2 regions of the Aromatoleum evansii genome follow, and region 2 is predicted to be linked to the other one. Evidence: riboswitches for the same ligand, from Rfam matches in the RefSeq annotation. Region 2 holds a riboswitch; the other holds the start of a gene.
What was found. Region 2 has a riboswitch for cobalamin ahead of cobM (precorrin-4 C(11)-methyltransferase). Riboswitches for the same ligand answer to the same signal wherever they lie in the genome.

Region 1 (5,559 bases), 1.6 Mb from region 2:
AGTGATCATTCGCCGGGCGGCAATGCATCCGGCGGAGGTGCATTCTCGCGGATCGCCCGGTGTCGGATATTGTCGGAAGTCAACCGGATGCGTCAGCGCGTGTAGTAGCCGACACCGACCAGCATGCCGTCCACCCGCCGGATGAACGAGTGCTTGCTCTCCAGCTTGTCGGTGACCGGATTGCGCCACGCGTAGTCGAGTTCACCCTCGCCCTTGCGGCTGACGATGTTGACCATGTCGGCGACGATCGCCTTGCCCTTTGGATCGCGCAGATCGTGGCCATCACTGCCGACCAGCTTGGGCATCGCGCCATGCGCGAGGAAACGCTGCGAGTTCAGGTCGATCGCGAACACGTAGAGGTCGTCCTGCATGAATCCGCCGTCGAGCGCATTGAAGGCTGCGAGCGCGGCCTGTTGCCCCTTTTCCTTCACCGCCGCAACGGCACGCTCCAGCAGGTCCTTCGCCTGCGCGGGGGTCGCTCGCGGGATGTAGTAGCCGACGGCGATGATGCGCTCGCCGACCTTGCGGAACAGCGTCACCTTCAGCTCCTCGCGCTTGTCGGCACGATTCATCCAGCGATACTCGACGCGGCCCTCGCCGCTTTTCGCCGCCGTGTCGAGCATCTCGCGGAAGAAGGGCTTGCCGGCGGCATCCTGCATGGTCGCGACGTTGCGCCCGACCAGCGCCACCGAAGAGCCGCCGCTCGCGAGCATGGTGCCATCCATGCCCAGGGCGTACACATACAGCTCGCGGTCCTTGAACTGCGGCGCGTTGTTGAACTCGTCGAACGCCGCGTCGCCGGCCTCGCGGAAACGCGCCACGGCCTTGTCGAGCAGGCGCATGCTGCGATTCTCGTCGGCGCGCTGCACGAGTCCTCCCACCGCCGTCGCAGGAACCGGTTCGGCCGCCGGAACCGGCAGCGCCAACATGACGAGTGCACACAAGGAAGCGACAGGGGCGAGTTTCATGGCGTTCGCGGGTCCACGGATTGAATTGATGAAGACAAAACTATAGGAAGCTACAGCTTCTGTCGAGTACCTGAAGTGCGCACAAGGCATATGCATCGTGCGCGACGCAAATCCTCACCCGCCGGTCCCGTCGCCCGGCCGCGCGCAGGTAGAATCGTGTTCTTGGATGCATATCGACACGGAGACAACATGCCGCGCCACACGAAGATCGTCGCCACCCTGGGTCCGGCCTCGTCCGATCCGCAAGTCCTGGAACGCATGGTGCATGCGGGGATCGATGTCGTGCGCATGAATTTTTCGCACGGCAAGGCCGACGACCACATCGCGCGTGCCACCGCGATCCGCGAGGCCTCGGCACGTGCGGGCCGGCCTGTGGGCATCCTCGCCGACCTGCAGGGTCCCAAGATCCGCGTCGGCAGGTTCGCCGGCGACCGGGTGCATCTGCACAAGGATGCGGACTTCATCCTCGACGCGCACTGCGAGCTGGGCGACACCACGCGCGTCGGCCTCGACTACAAGAACCTGCCCAGGGACGTGAAGCCGGGCGACGTCCTGCTGCTCGACGACGGCCGCATCAAGCTGGTGGTCAATCGCGTCGTCGGCGCGGAGATCCACACCACCGTGCGCGTCGGCGGCGAGCTGTCCAACAACAAGGGCATCAACCGCCAGGGCGGCGGCCTCACCGCACCGGCGCTGACCGCGAAGGACATGGACGACATCAAGACCGCCGCCCTCATCGGCGTCGACTTCGTGGCCGTCTCCTTCCCCAAGAGCGCCGCCGACATGTACATGGCGCAGCAGCTCCTGCGCGCCGCGGGCAGCGAGGCCCTGCTGATCGCGAAGATCGAGCGCACCGAGGCGGTCGCCAACCTCGACGAGATCCTCGACGCCTCCGACGGCATCATGGTCGCCCGCGGCGACCTCGCGGTCGAGGTGGGTGACGCGGCCGTCCCGGCACTGCAGAAGAAGATGATCCGCGCCGCGCGAGACCGCAACAAGCTCACCATCACCGCGACGCAGATGATGGAATCCATGATCGGCAGCCCCGTGCCGACACGCGCGGAAGTGTCGGACGTCGCCAACGCGGTGCTGGACGGCACCGACGCCGTGATGCTGTCGGCGGAGACCGCATCGGGCAAATATCCGGTCGATGTCGTCGAGGCGATGAGCCGCGTGTGCCTGGAGGCGGAAAAGTCCGCCGAGGTCACGCTCGACCGCGAGGTGCTCGACCGCGTATTCACCCGCATCGACCAGTCGATCGCGATGGCGGCGATCTGGACGGCCTGGCACCTCAAGGTCAAGGCCATCGCCTCGCTCACTCAGACGGGCTCGACCGCGCTGTGGATGAGCCGCCTCAACAGCGGCGTGCCGATCTACGCGCTGACACCGGAAACCGCGGCCCGCAACCAGATGACGCTGTACCGCGAGGTATTCCCGCTGCTGATGTCGCAGACGCACCAGGATCGTGACCTGCTGCTATGGGAAGCCGAACAGATCCTGCTCGACCAGGGCGTCGTCGAGCACGGCGACCTGATCGTGCTGACGATCGGAGAACCGATCGGCGCCTCCGGCGGCACGAACACGCTCAAGATCGTGCGCGTAGGCGAGCATCCCGCGCCGCACCTGAACGAGCAGTGAGCGTGCAGCGCTCGCGCCACGACTGCTAGACTGGCAGGCTTTCCATGACGCCTCCCGGTGCCCGCGATCCGCGGGAGAATCGGGAATGCGGTGAGGCGGTGCTGCCGGCAGCACCGCGATTCCGCAACGTGCCCAGCGCTGTGAGGGGGACCGCCGCCGCAAGATGCCACTGACCCGCGGGTCGGGAAGGCGCGGCGCGGGACGAACCCGAGTCAGAAGACCGGCCGGGAGGCAGAACAACGGCGGACTGGTCCGTTCGCCGTCCACTGCGCTTCACAAGGGGAATCGATGAAGACCGCCACGCCCGGCCACCAGGCCCACCACCAGTTCGACGACGCCGAGCGCGCCGCCGTGTATCGCAACATCCTCGCGCGGCGCGACGTGCGCGGACAGTTCCTGCCCGAGCCGGTCGCCGACGACATGCTCGCCCGCATTCTCACCGCCGCACACTTCGCCCCGTCGGTGGGCTTCATGCAGCCGTGGAGCTTCGTCCTCGTGCGCGACCAAGCCGTGAAGCAGCGCGTGCACGACGCCTTCACGCTCGCCAACGCCGAAGCCGCACAGATGTTCGAGGGCAAGCAGCGCGAGGTGTATTCCGGCCTGCGCCTGCAGGGCATCCTCGAAGCGCCGATCAACCTGTGCATCACCTGCGACCGCGACCGCGCCGGCCCTGTCGTGATCGGCCGCACGCACATCAAGGCGATGGATCTCTACAGCTCGGTGTGCGCGGTGCAGAACCTGTGGCTCGCTGCCCGTGCAGAAGGACTGGGCGTGGGCTGGGTGAGCATCTTCCGTCAGTCGGCGATCCGCGAGATCCTGTCGCTGCCCGAGCGCGTGATGGCGGTCGCCTACCTGTGCATCGGCCACGTCAGTCACTTTTTCGACCAGCCCGAACTGCAGACAGCCGGCTGGCGTCAGCGCCTGCCGCTCGACGAGCTGGTGCATTTCGACGGCTGGGGCGGCGAGCACGCGGACGCCGAGTCGCTGCGCGCGGAGCTGCGCGCAGCCCAGGCGCTCGCCGCGCGGGGCCTGCCGCCGCTCTGACGACACGACGCGGCGGCGGGTATTTGCATGCCGTTTCCTTCGCCGGACCCGCTGCCGCCCAACAAACGCTAAAATGCGAGCCAATTCGCAACCCGGCACGCTTCGCGTGCCCGCACTTGATACCGGAGAAGGACAATGCCCCTCGTTTCCATGCGCCAGCTGCTCGATCACGCCGCCGAAAACGGCTACGGTTTGCCGGCGTTCAACGTCAATAACCTCGAGCAGGTCCAGGCGATCATGGAAGCCGCGGCCGAGTGCGACAGCCCGGTGATCATGCAGGCGTCGGCCGGCGCACGGAAGTACGCCGGCGAGGCCTTCCTGCGCCACCTGATCGATGCCGCCGTCGAGGCCTATCCGCAGATCCCCGTCGTGATGCACCAGGATCACGGCCAGTCGCCGGCGATCTGCATGGGCGCGATTCGTTCGGGCTTCTCCAGCGTGATGATGGACGGGTCGCTGCTGGAAGACGGCAAGACGCCGTCCTCCTATGAGTACAACGTCGCGGTGAGCCGCGAGGTGGTGAAGTTCTCGCACGCCATCGGCGTGACCGTGGAGGCCGAACTGGGCTGCCTCGGCTCGCTCGAGACCGGTCAGGCCGGCGAAGAGGACGGCGTCGGTGCGGAAGGAACGCTGGACCACTCGATGCTGCTCACCGATCCGGACCAGGCGGCCGACTTCGTCAAGCAGACCGACTGCGACGCGCTGGCGATCGCGATCGGCACGAGCCACGGCGCCTACAAATTCACGCGCAAACCCACCGGCGACATCCTCGCGATCGACCGCATCAAGGCGATCCACGCACGCCTGCCGAACACCCACCTCGTGATGCACGGCTCGTCGAGCGTGCCGCAGGAACTGCTCGAGATCATCCGCCAGTACGGCGGCGACATGAAGGAAACCTACGGCGTGCCGGTCGAGGAGATCCAGACCGCGATCAAGTTCGGCGTGCGCAAGATCAACATCGACACCGACATCCGCCTCGCGATGACGGGCGCCGTGCGCAAGTTCCTGTTCGAGAACCCGTCCAAGTTCGATCCGCGCGAATTCCTCAAGCCGGCCCGCGAAGCCGCGAAGCTGGTGTGCAAGGCCCGCTTCGAGGCCTTCGGCTGCGCCGGCCAGGCCAGCCGCATCAAGCCCATGTCGCTGGAAAAGATCGCCGCGCGCTACAAGTCCGGCGAGCTCACCCAGGTCGTCCGCTAAGCCCCGGACGGGCCCGCGCCTTCGGGCGCGGCGCACACCCGCGCAACCATGTCCAAGCCCAACCTGAAGCTCACGGTCAGCTTCGAGTTCGAACTCGAGGCGCCCGCCGCTTTCGTTGACGCCAGTCACGAGAAGCTGTGCAAGGCCGTGCAGGAACTCCTCGGCGCCATGGTGCTGCAGGGAATGCCGACGGTGACGGCAAAGCAGCTCGCGAAGGCGGGCGTCGCGGTGCTTTCCCACCACCATCACCTCGACGTGCTGAACACCGCCGCGACGTCGGTTCCGCGCGCGGAGCTCGTCGCCGCCGGCCCGCATCTCACCGACGACGAACTCGATCAGCTTGCGCGCCGCTCGGCCGGGCGCGTGCCCCTCGCCGACGCCGAGCGCGGGCGCTTCCTGCGGCGCCATGCCCTCGCGCTCGCGGGTGAATTCCGCATGGTGCCCTGCGTGGTCGGGGCGCGCCTGAGTTCCGGCAAGGACGCCACCCTCGCCGCACGGCTGAACCTCACCAACGGCAGCGTGCTGGTCAGCGAGCAAGACCGCCAGAGCCGCTTGCAGGCCAATCAGGACGGGCTGGTGGTGGCCATCCAGGGTTCGGAAGTCCGCCTGCGCGGCGCCTGTGCCGGACACACGCTGAGCGGCCCGGTGATCGAGGTGGCGCTCGGAGAGCTCGCGGCGCACCGCGACGCCCTGGTCGCCCTCTGGCAGA
Region 2 (5,559 bases):
GCGGCGACATCGACCGCCTGGATCACGCTCGCGCGGAAGGCCGCGGTCGAGTACGGGCGCACGATGCCGGTCGTGCCGAGGATCGAAATTCCGCCGAGGATGCCCAGGCGCGCGTTGAGCGTCTTCTTCGCCATCTCCTCGCCGCCGGGCACCGAGATCGTCACCTCCAGGCTGTCGCCCGCAGCGAGGATCGGGGCGCCGGCGCGCGCGACGTTCTCGCAGATGTTCCTGCGCGGCACCGGGTTGATCGCCGGGCCGCCGACTTCGAGCCCGAGGCCCGGTTTCGTGACGACGCCGACGCCCGGTCCGCCCTTCAGGATCACCTCGCCGCCACCGCTCGGGATGCGGCGCACGTCCGCGGTCAGATGCGCCTTGTCGGTCGCGTCCGGGTCGTCGCCCGCGTCCTTGATGCTCACGGCATGGGCGCAGTCGCCTTCGATGCGGCCATCGCTGATGCGGAAACTCACCTGCATCGTGTTCGGCAGCACGCACTCGATCTCGGCCGGCACCTCGCCGTGTACAAGGCCGAGCGTCGCCGCAGTCGCCGCAGCGGCCGAGTTTGCGCCGGTCGTGAAGCCCGTGCGGTTGCCGCGCTCGCGCTTCGCGTCGCCCTTGCGCACCTTCTCCGGCAAGGCGTGGCCCGCTGCCATGGCTCGTCCCCGCTTACGCCGCCGGCGCCTGCTGTTCGCGCTGGCGTGCCTCGGCCAGCCCGAGCAACGCATGGATCGCCGCGACGACCAGCGTCGAGCCGCCCTTGCGGCCGCGGATCACGATCCAGGGCACCTCATCGACTTCCGCCATCAGGTCCTTCGACTCGGCCGCCGACACGAACCCGACCGGCATGCCGATCACCAGTGCCGGCCGCGCGCCTTCCTCGCGGATCAGGCGCACGACCTCGATCAGCGCCGTCGGCGCGTTGCCGATGCCGACGATCGCGCCATCCAGCAGCCCCAGGCGGTGCGCCTTGCGCATCGCCTGCACGGCGCGCGTGGTCTCCTCGGCCTTCGCCTGGGCTATCACGTCCGCGTCGGAGATGAACTGGTGCGTGCTCATGCCGAAGTGCGCGAGGCGCGAGGCCGACAGGCCGACGCAGATCATCTCGACGTCGGCGACGATGCGCGTGCCACCGGCGAGGATCGCCGCCAGCCCCGCCGCCACCGCATCGGCGTGGAAATCGGTCAGGCCGTTGAATTCGAAGTCCGCGTTCGCATGGATCATGCGGCGCACGACCGGCCATTGTTCCGGCCGATAGTCGTGGCGGCCGACTTCCGCGTCGATGATCGCGAAGGAGTCGTGCTCGATCGCGCGTCCGGCGGCCGTGAGCTGTTCGGTGACGACGTTGCTGTTCATGGTTCAGGCGTGGGCGTGGTGGGCGCAGCCGGCGTGCGGCCGATTGGTGGTCGATGAGTGGTGCGAACAGGCGTGACCGTGATCGTGGCCGCCGTGCGCATGACCGTGATCGTGGTGGTGGTGAGGGTGGTCGTGCCCGTCGTGCGCGTGGTGACCCGCCGTGTGGCTATGGTCGTGCAGGTGTTCGTCCTCGGCCGCGAGGCGGTACTTGCAGCCGTCGCATTCGAGCAGCGCGGTTTCACCGCTTTGTGCATCCGCGACGCGCGCCTCGACCAACTTGAAGATGCCCGGGTCGAAGCCGAAGTGCGTGCCGAGCGCGAAGGCGATCTGCGGATACTGTGCGCGTAGCCGTGCGAGCTGCGCGTCGATGCGCTCGATCAGCACGCCGGTGAAGAGATACACCGGCACCACCGCGATCTGCGTCATCCCCAGGCGTACCTGGCGTTGTACAGCCGTCTCCAGCCGCGGCCAGGTCACGCCGGTGAAGGCGAGATCGACCAACTCGTGGTCGGTATCCTCGAAGATCCAGCGCGCCATCTTCGCGAGCTCGCCGTTCGCGCCTGCGTCCGACGAGCCGCGGCCGAGCAGGATCACGCCGGTCGTGCAGGGGTCGGGCATGTGCAGTGCGCGCATCAGGCGGTCGAGCTGGCCCGTCAGCACGTCGAAGATCTCGCGCCCCATGCCGAGGTGGCGGGTGCAGTCGAAGGCCACGCCCGGATGGCGTTCGCGTGCCGCCTCGATCGCAGCCGGGATCTCCATCTTCACGTGGCCGGCCGCGTTGAGGATGAAGGGGATCACGATGACGCGCTTGACCCCGTGGGCGGCGCGGTCGAGGCCCGCGTCGAGCAGCACGTCGGCGTACTCGATGAAGCAGGCCTCGATGCGCCACTCGGGCCGGCGCTCGCGCCACGCCTGGGCAAAGCGCTCGATCTCGTCGTTGCCCGCGCGATTGCGCGAACCGTGGCCTACCAGCAGGATCGTGGTGTCTTGCATCATGCGTTCTCCGTGACAGAGGCCCGGCGGAAGCGGTGACTGAAGGCCGGGTCGTAGAGTTTGGAACGGGCGATCTCGGGCCAGTCGCGCGCGCCCAGGGCGGGGCTGGCGATGATCATGGCCTGCGAGGCGATTCTTTCTGCCTGGCACTTCTTCTTGATGTCGGCGAGGGTGCCGCGCACGACCTTCTCCTCGCCCGGCCAGCTCGCCTTCTGCACGACGAGGATCGGCGCGTCCTCCGGCCAGCCGGCGCGGCGCAGCGCGTCCTGCACCTCATGCAGCAGCGTGATCGACAGGAAGATGCATAGCGTCGTGCGGTGCGCGGCGAGCGCGTCGAGCTCCTCGCCCGCCGGCATCGGCGTGCGGCCTGCGACGCGGGTGAGGATCACCGTCTGCGTGACTTCCGGCAGCGTCAGCGTCTCGCCGGCTGCCGCGGCGGAGGCCATCGCCGACGACACCCCGGGCACCACCTTCCACGGCACCGCGGCCGCATCCAGCAGCCGTGTCATTTCGACCAGGGCGCCGTACAGCCCCGGATCCCCGGTCTGCAGGCGCACCACGGTCGCATGGCAGGAGGCCGCTTCGATCAGCCAGGCCGCCATTTCCTCCAGCGTCATGTCCTTCGAATCGCGGATCGCGCAGCCTTCCGGCGCGTGGAGCGTCGCCGCCTGGTCGACGAGCGAGCCCGCGAACAGGATGCCGCCCGCCTGTTCGAGCAGACGGCGGCCCTTCACGGTGATCAGGTCCGGGTCGCCCGGACCGGCGCCGACGAACCACACGGTTCCCGGCAGGGTATCGGAATGCATGACGCCTCCCCGCGAGTGCATTGAACACGCACCGGGGATGGCAGCAATCGACGACGCCGACGAGCGGACGCGGTCGAGTGCAACTTGAGGCTGGGTCGATGAGGCGAAACGGACGGGCCTGAGCCCGCAACGGACGCGATCGGATTCCAGTCGGCAAGCCCACACCCCGGGGCACAAACCTTCCAAATCGATCGGGCCGGTCTTCTGGCTCGCCTTCCACCGGATTCCGCCGCCTTCCCGAGCGCGAGGCTCAGTGGCGTGTGGCGGATCCGTCAGGCTTACAGCAGCGGGGGCTGCGCCGGACTGGCCGGAGGATCTGATCCTCCGACGTCACCGGACTTCCCGTTTCACCCCGGCGCGCGGTCGCACGCCGGGGAACCCGGATCGAATTCAGCGCGGAGCATAGGCGATATTCATCCCGCGATGCAAGTGTCGCTACGCCAGACGGGGCCGCTGCGACAACGGTTATCCTGCCGCCTGCCCATGCCGGGGAGTCCGCATCCCCGTGAATACGGCGAGGGTATGCACTCGGCGTTCCGCGCTTCAGCAGATCCGGTTATGCTGACGGACATGACACAGATTTCTGCCGATCCCGCCATGATGCAGCCTGCGACTAACGCCTGTGCCGTGCCGTCCTATCTGTCGCGCACCTATCACTGGGCCTATCTGAGCCATCGCACCCTGCCCTGGCTGGACAGGGAGTGGGTCGTTTCCGCCATCCTGTGGGGCAACGCCCGACGCCTGATGCGCGCGGCGGTCGAGGAGTTCGCGCCGGGGCAGCGCCTGTTGCAGGCCGCGTGTGTCTATGGGCCGTTCTCGCGCCTGCTCGCCGAGCGGGTCGGCTGCACTGGCGCCCTCGAAGTCATCGACGTCGCGCCGATCCAGGTTGCGAATGCCCGCCGCAAGCTCGACGGACTCGTGCACGCCGAGGTGCGCCAGGGCGACCTGGCGCGGCCCGATTGCCTCGCGGCCGAGTCGCATGCAGCGGTGTGCTGCTTCTTCCTGCTGCATGAAGTTCCGCCGGTCGAACGTGCGTGCATCGTGCACAACCTCCTCGGGGCGGTCGAGCCGGGGGGCAAGATCGTGTTCGTCGATTACCACCGCACGAGGCCGTGGCATCCCCTGCGTCCCGTCATGGCGCAGGTTTTCCGCTGGCTCGAGCCTTTCGCCCCTTCGCTGCTCGATGCCGACATCACCGCACTTTCGCCGCGGGGTGAGGGGTTCGAATGGACAAAGACCACCTTGTTCGGTGGTCTCTATCAAAAAGTCGTCGGGGTGCGGCGCGGCTGAACCGCGCCGTCGACCCGGAACCGGATACCGTTCGGGCTGAGCCCTTCGACTTCGCTCAGGCCAGGCCTGTCGAAGCCTGGCCGCCGCCCTTCGACAAGCTCAGGGCGAACGGACGTGTTTGGCGGATCGGTTAGCTGTCGCCGCGATTGCCCGGCTTGGCGCTGAAGAGCGCAGCCCGCGGCGCGGGGCTGCGCCCCGAGTCCGGACGTGCCGCTGCGCGCGGCGCATCGGCCGTGCGCGGCGCGCGGTTGGCACCTGCTTCCTGAGCGCGCGGTGCACCGCTCCGGTTCGCTTCGCCGTTGCGTGCAGTGCGATTGCCTTGCGCCTCGCCGCTGCGGGCCGGGCGATTCGCCGGCTTGCCACCGTTGGCCGCTGCGCCCTGCGTGCCCTGGCGTGAGGGCTGGCGGTTCGCCCCATGCGCCTGCGCCCGCGGCGCGGGACGTTCGGTCTGCGGCTGGCGCGGCGCGCGTCCGTCGTTGCGCCGTCCCGACGACTGGCGCGGATCGCGCGGCGGGCGGTCGTTGTCGCCCGGATCGGGCGCGTGGGTCACGAATTCCGGCACGGTGGCGCGCTCGATGGTGCGCTTGATCAGGCGCTCGATCGACGCAAGATAAGGCCGCTCCTCGCTGTCGACGAAGGAGATCGCCTTGCCCGTCGCGCCGGCGCGGCCGGTGCGGCCGATGCGGTGCACGTAGTCTTCCGGCACGTTCGGCAGTTCGAAATTCACCACCTGCGGCAGCTGGTCGATGTCCAGTCCGCGCGCCGCGATGTCGGTCGCGACCAGCACCGGCAGCGAGTTGTCCTTGAACTGCGACAGCGCGCGCGTGCGTGCCGCCTGGCTCTTGTTGCCGTGGATCGCCGCGGCCGGAATGCCGTGCTTGCCGAGGTATTCGGCCAGCCGGTTGGCGCCGTGCTTGGTGCGCGTGAACACCAGCACCTGGTGCCAGTCGTGCTCCTTCACCAGATGCACGAGCAGGTCGCGCTTCTGCTTCTGCGGCACCGAATACACGGACTGCTCGACCAGTTCGGTGGTCGTGTTGCGGCGTGCAACCTCGACGCAGCCGGGGTTGTTCAGCAGGCCGTTGGCGAGCGAGCGGATCTCGTCCGAGAAGGTCGCCGA

Region 1: it holds a riboswitch for cobalamin, as region 2 does, so the genes downstream of both, bluB (5,6-dimethylbenzimidazole synthase) here and cobM (precorrin-4 C(11)-methyltransferase) in region 2, are expected to answer to the same signal.

Annotation. Positions count from the first base shown of each region.
Region 1 covers NZ_CP141259.1:1,052,640-1,058,198, reverse strand. Annotated here, with positions in the region: gene U5817_RS04715 (cache domain-containing protein) at 93-968, opposite strand; gene pyk (pyruvate kinase) at 1,158-2,606, shown strand; cobalamin riboswitch at 2,645-2,850, shown strand; gene bluB (5,6-dimethylbenzimidazole synthase) at 2,895-3,650, shown strand; gene fba (class II fructose-bisphosphate aldolase) at 3,786-4,850, shown strand; gene U5817_RS04695 (hypothetical protein) at 4,899-5,559, shown strand, end outside.
Region 2 covers NZ_CP141259.1:4,881,546-4,887,104, reverse strand. Annotated here, with positions in the region: gene U5817_RS22885 (cobalt-precorrin-5B (C(1))-methyltransferase) at 1-650, opposite strand, end outside; gene U5817_RS22880 (precorrin-8X methylmutase) at 664-1,350, opposite strand; gene U5817_RS22875 (sirohydrochlorin chelatase) at 1,354-2,343, opposite strand; gene cobM (precorrin-4 C(11)-methyltransferase) at 2,343-3,149, opposite strand; cobalamin riboswitch at 3,326-3,547, opposite strand; gene rquA (rhodoquinone biosynthesis methyltransferase RquA) at 3,720-4,439, shown strand; gene U5817_RS22860 (DEAD/DEAH box helicase) at 4,570-5,559, opposite strand, start outside.